2 regions of the Peijinzhouia sedimentorum genome follow, and region 1 is predicted to be linked to the other one. Evidence: riboswitches for the same ligand, from Rfam matches in the RefSeq annotation. Region 1 holds a riboswitch; the other holds the start of a gene.
The links. A riboswitch is a leader RNA that binds a small molecule or an ion and turns the genes downstream of it on or off. The one in region 1 is predicted to bind S-adenosylmethionine.
Positions count from the first base shown of each region.

Region 2: another riboswitch for S-adenosylmethionine. It lies ahead of metH (methionine synthase); the one in region 1 lies ahead of ACOXY8_RS05175 (O-acetylhomoserine aminocarboxypropyltransferase/cysteine synthase family protein).

Region 1 is NZ_JBMPIY010000002.1:438,906-442,084, forward strand. It holds gene rny (ribonuclease Y) at 1-1,036, shown strand, start outside; SAM riboswitch class I at 1,333-1,444, shown strand; gene ACOXY8_RS05175 (O-acetylhomoserine aminocarboxypropyltransferase/cysteine synthase family protein) at 1,691-3,013, shown strand; gene ACOXY8_RS05180 (homoserine O-acetyltransferase family protein) at 3,031-3,179, shown strand, end outside.
Region 2 is NZ_JBMPIY010000001.1:272,381-275,559, forward strand. It holds gene metH (methionine synthase) at 1-1,975, opposite strand, end outside; SAM riboswitch class I at 2,026-2,127, opposite strand; gene ACOXY8_RS01275 (Ppx/GppA phosphatase family protein) at 2,269-3,179, shown strand, end outside; gene ACOXY8_RS01280 (HD domain-containing protein) at 3,140-3,179, shown strand, end outside.

The DNA of each region.
Region 1 (3,179 bases):
GGATATTATTGAGGAAGCAAAACTTACCGCGACTAAAGAAGCCAAGAAAATCGTAATCAATACTATACAGCGTACTGCCACAGAGCATGCTGTAGAAAACTGTGTTTCCATTTTCAATATTGAAAGTGATGACATCAAAGGTAAGATTATCGGACGAGAGGGTAGAAACATCCGAGCGCTTGAAGCTGCTACTGGCGTAGAAATAATCGTGGATGACACGCCTGAAGCAATCATCATTTCAGGCTTCGATCCGGTGCGTAGAGAAGTTGCTAGACTTTCCCTTCACAGATTGGTACAAGATGGCAGAATACACCCTGCTCGCATAGAGGAAGTAGTAGCCAAAACGATGAAAAACATCGATGATGAAATCGTTGAAATTGGTGAAAGAACAGTAATTGATTTAGGAATTCACGGATTGCACCCAGAGCTTATCAAAATGGTAGGCCGTATGAGATTCCGTTCATCTTATGGTCAAAACCTATTGCAGCATAGCCGCGAAACCGCCAAGCTTTGCGCAACAATGGCTGCAGAACTTGGACTCAACTCCAAACTTGCCAAGAGAGCAGGCCTACTTCACGATATAGGAAAAGTATGGCATGAAGAACCAGAATTGCCTCACGCTATTTTGGGGATGGAACTGGCCAAAAAATACAAAGAGCATCCGGAAGTTTGCAATGCCATAGGAGCTCACCACGACGAAATCGAAATGACCAGTCTTATATCACCAATTGTTCAAGTAGGTGATGCGATATCAGGCTCCCGCCCAGGCGCACGACGCGAAATGATGGAATCTTACATCAAGCGACTGAAAGACTTGGAGGCATTGGCCTTAAACTTCGACGGTGTGAACAAAAGTTATGCAATACAAGCAGGACGCGAACTTCGTGTGATGGTAGATGCTGATAATGTATCTGATGAAAAAGCGAAGCAAATAAGCTTTGACATCTCGCAAAAAATCGAAAAAGATATGCAGTATCCTGGTCAAATTAAGGTGACGGTAATCCGAGAAATGAGATCTGTAAGTTTCGCTAAATAGATATCTAATCAACCAAAATAATGAAAAGCTCTTCCAAATTGGAAGAGCTTTTTTGGTTTTATTTCCTCCCACTTTTTTCCTCCCAATTCCTTGAAACTACTCTTAAATTGATTTTCACTTCCAAAATCAATTGGGTTTCAAAAATATTTCAAAAAATATTTTCTTATGTAGAAACCTATATTTCAATTAGTTAAGACAACAAAGATTGGAAATCATAATATTTTTTGCTTTAGGCCATTTGGACAATTCAATTTTCATCCTCTACATTTGTAGCATCATTCCTCGTGAGAGCGATTGATTTATAAAGAAGAGGTGAGAGACAGGCTCGATGACCCTCTGGCAACCTGCATAGCTTAACAGCAAGGTGCCAATTCCTGATTTCGACAAGGTGTCGGAAGAATATAAAACAGTTGCAATATGAACACACAATACACGCACAATTTTGTCAATTTAGATTCCGCACATGTTGCGCAAATCTCTTTATTTCTATCAATTCCTCCTCGCATTCTAAGCTTCAACAGTTGTTGTTGCCTGATGTCTTGTTGTTGCTAATTCCGAGTAATTCGCATCATTTCTATTGCTGAAATATCTGCCTGCAAATGGCTGATAACATATCCCTAAACTATCCTTTTTCCACAATCTAATTCCACAAAAATGTCAATTTCAACAAATTACCGATTCGAAACCCTGCAATTGCATGCAGGCCAAGAAGCCGATCCAACCACTGGATCACGGGCTGTTCCCATTTACCAGACCACTTCTTACGTGTTCAATAATTCCGAACATGGCGCTAATCTTTTTGCGCTAAAGGAGTTTGGTAATATTTACACACGCATCATGAATCCAACCACCGATGTGTTTGAAAAGCGCGTGGCGGCATTGGAAGGCGGCGTGGCGGCATTGGCTGTAGGCTCTGGGCAAGCCGCACAGTTCATTGCGATCAACAACATCCTTCAAGCCGGCGATAATTTCGTAAGCACAAGCTATTTGTATGGCGGAACCTACAATCAATTCAAAGTTGCATTCAAGAGATTGGGCATTGAAGTGCGCTTTGCAGATGGAGATAAAGCAGCTTCATTTGAAAAGCTGATAGACGAGAAAACGAAAGCGATTTATATAGAATCGATCGGCAATCCAGGATTCAATATTCCTGATTTCGAAGCAATTGCATCCATCGCTCAGAAAAATGAAATTCCATTGATCGTAGATAATACTTTTGGAGCGGGAGGATACTTGGTGCAGCCGATAAAGCATGGCGCAAATATCGTGGTGGAGTCGGCTACAAAGTGGATAGGTGGGCATGGCACTTCCGTTGGTGGAGTGATTGTGGATGCAGGCAATTTCAATTGGGCTAATGGCAAATTCCCACAATTTACTGAGCCTTCTGAGGGCTATCATGGGTTGAAATTCTGGGATGTATTTGGAGAAGGCAATCCTCTTGGACTTCCAAATATTGCCTTTGCCATTCGTGCTAGGGTTGAGGGTCTGCGAGATTTTGGCCCTGCATTGAGTCCATTCAATTCATTTCTTCTACTGCAAGGCTTAGAAACGCTTTCGCTACGAGTGCAAAAGTCGGCGGACAATGCTTTGCTTTTGGCACAATGGCTGGAAAATCATGAAGCTGTAGAATATGTAAACTACCCTGGATTAACTTCTAGTCCATATCACGCATTAGCCAAAAAATATCTTCCGAATGGCTTTGGAGCGGTGCTCTCATTCAAATTGAAGAACGGCAAAGAAGCTGCTGATGAAGTGGTAAATAATTTGGAATTGATAAGCCACGTGGCAAATGTTGGAGATAGCAAAACACTCATCATTCATCCGGCTACTACTACCCATCAGCAATTGAGTGAAGAAGAGCAAAAAGCTGCAGGAGTTGCGCCTGGCTTATTGAGAGTTTCTGTAGGTTTTGAACATGTGGAAGATATCAAAGCAGATTTTGAGCAAGCATTTTCGAAGGCAAACAAACAGGTTTAACCTAAAATTTCAGCGAGTTGACTAAGCGCAAATTCATATACAATAAGCCATTCAACTTGGAAAGTGGCGGACAATTACCACAACTGGAAATAGCCTATCACCATTTTGGTGCAGAGATTTCGGATGGCAAGCCCATCATTTGGGTGTGCCATGCACTTACTGCCGA
Region 2 (3,179 bases), on a different contig from region 1:
AGGAATGGCTAAGGCGCTTTTCTACAGGCTCTAATCTCCAGCTTTCGTCGCGTACCTGCACTTTTCCTTTGGAGGTGATTTTCTCGGCTTGTTCAAGCAATCTCTCCGTAGCATCTTGTCGGCGATTGAGGAGTACATCTTCAATTCGTTCTAGCAGCTCTTTTGGAATCTCTTCATATACTTCGATCATCCCGGCATTTACGATTCCCATATCCATTCCTGCTTTAATCGCATGATATAGGAATGCAGAGTGCATCGCCTCCCTTAATACATCATTGCCACGGAACGAAAATGAAATATTGGATACACCACCACTTACTTTGGCATAAGGAAGATTTTCCTTTATCCATCGAGTGGCATTTATAAAGTCAACTGCGTAATTATTATGTTCCTCTATACCCGTTGCGACAGTCAGAATATTAGGATCGAAAATGATATCGTGAGCTGGAAAACCTACTTTTTGAGTAAGGATATCATAGCACCTTTTACAAATTTCGATTCTGCGTTCATAATTATCGGCTTGACCATTTTCATCAAAAGCCATAACAATAATTGCAGCGCCGTATTTTCTAGCTTTGTTGGCTAGTTCTATAAATTTCTCTTCACCTTCTTTCAGGCTTATTGAATTGACAATTCCTTTGCCTTGGATACATTTTAGTCCTGCCTCAATTACCGACCATTTAGAGGAATCTACCATTATGGGTAGTTTGGAAATATCAGGTTCTGAGGCAATCAGGTTAAGGAATAGGGTCATGGCAGCTTCTGAGTCAAGCATGCCTTCATCCATATTCACATCGATGATTTGGGCGCCACCTTCTACTTGGCTAAGGGCTACTGTAAGCGCTTCATCGTAGCGATCTTCACGAATAAGTCTCGCGAATTTTTTGGAGCCTGTTACATTCGTACGCTCACCAGCATTTACAAAATTGATTTCTGGAGTGATATTGAAAGCTTCCAATCCACTCAGCCTCATCAATGGTTTTATTTTAGGAATAGCTCTTGGACTGTATTTATCTGCAATAGCAGCTAATGCTCTAATATGAACTGGCGTAGTTCCACAACAGCCACCGATTATATTGATCAATCCCTCTTTAAGAAATTCCTCTACGATACTTGCCATTTCGCTGGCACTTTGATCGTACTCTCCAAATTCATTTGGCAGGCCAGCATTTGGATGCGCACTTACAAAAAATGGTGCTTTGCGCGAAAGCTCTTGCAGATAGGGCTTAAGTTGTCTAGCGCCTAAAGCACAATTGAGTCCAACCGAAAGTAAAGGAGCATGACTAATGGAATTGAGAAATGCCTCTGTAGTTTGCCCGGACAGTGTCCTCCCGCTTGCATCTGTAATGGTTCCAGAAACCATAATTGGCAATTCTCGGCCAATTTCCTCGAAAAGATCCATTATAGCGTAGAGTGCGGCCTTGCAATTCAAGGTATCAAAAACCGTCTCTATTAATAGGATATCTACTCCACCTTCAATTAAAGCTCTTGCTTGTTCTTTGTAATCTGTCACCAAATCGTCGAACAGAATTGCTCTATACCCAGGTGCATTTACATCTGGAGATAAAGAGGTGGTTTTATTTGTAGGACCAATTGAGCCTGCAACAAATCGAGGTTTATTTGGATTTGCTTTTGTGTATTCTTGAGCAGCTTTTTTAGCCAATTTTGCAGATGCCACATTAAGCTCATAAACGAGCTCTTGCATGTCATAATCTGCCATAGAAACGCGGGTGGAATTGAATGTGTTGGTTTCCAATATATCCGCACCAGCTTCTAAGTAATCCTTATGGATTTGATAAATAATATCAGGTTGGGTTAGGGAAAGTAGATCGTTATTTCCCTTTAGTGGCGAAGGATAATCTTTAAATCTTTCACCTCTATAATCCTCTTCACTCAATTTGTAGCGTTGGATCATTGTGCCCATTGCACCATCCAGCACCAAAATTCTTTCCTTTAATACGTCTTTGATTTGCATAGTTGTCTTTCTAGATGCTCAAATACAAGAAAGACAGTCAAGGTAGGCTCAACTTATCTATACCAACTATTTGTTGGTAGGGATTTGGCACCAAGTCGAACAAGGTTGCCAAGACGTCAAAGGGCCCTTCCCTCGGTCTTTCTTGATAAGATTTACAAAAGAAGCACAAAAGATTCGCTTTGCAAAGCTTTTACACTTTTTCAAGAAATACTTTCTATAAGGTTTTATTCAATGGGATTGAAGAAGTAATTTAGATTCATTGATTACATTTGATTAGATTAAATATTTCTACTTTGAAAATTGCTGCTATAGACATCGGTTCCAACGCTATTCGACTTCAAATTACGAGTGTATTAGAGTATGAGGAGAGCATTACTTTCAAAAAAATAGAGTACGTTCGTTTTCCTCTTAGGCTTGGTCAGGATGTTTTTACGGAGAAATTGATTAAGCCTGACACTGAGGAGAAATTTGTGAAGTTGATGCGATCGTTCAAAATCTTAATTGATTTGTTCGAAGTAGATATATATCGAGCTTGCGCAACCTCAGCAATGCGGGAGGCAAAAAACGGAGCCACAATAGCCGCTAGAGTTTTGAATGAAATTGGCCTTAAGATCGACATTATCAATGGCGATAAGGAAGCGGAAATAATCAACAATTCACTCTCATCTTATCTTGAAGACAAAGCCTATTTGCATATCGATGTGGGCGGTGGTAGCACGGAGTTGAATATTTATGTGAATAAGCAAAAAGTTGCTGCTAACTCATTTAAAATAGGTTCAGTTCGGCGTTTGTCTTTCCATCAATCTCCACTTGTGTGGAAAAGAATGGAGGATTGGATCAAGCAAAATATCAAAAAAGAATATGGTAGAATCACAGCTATTGGCACTGGAGGAAACATTAATAAATTAGCTGATCTGGCTAAGAAAAAACCCGGTAAAACCATTTCTATCAAAAAAATTGAAGCTGTAAGAGAATATCTTGCAGGATTTACGCTGGAAGAAAGAATCAACAAATTACAATTGAATCCTGATAGAGCTGATGTAATCTTGCCAGCATCGGATATATACATGTTTGCAATGAAAGCAGCCAAAGCCACCAATATCCTAGTGCCAGATATGGGTTTGAAGGATGGTATGATTCAAGATATGTATAAAAAATTGAAATATGGGAAAACTCAACAGAGAAGAAGCAAAGGCCTTATTGC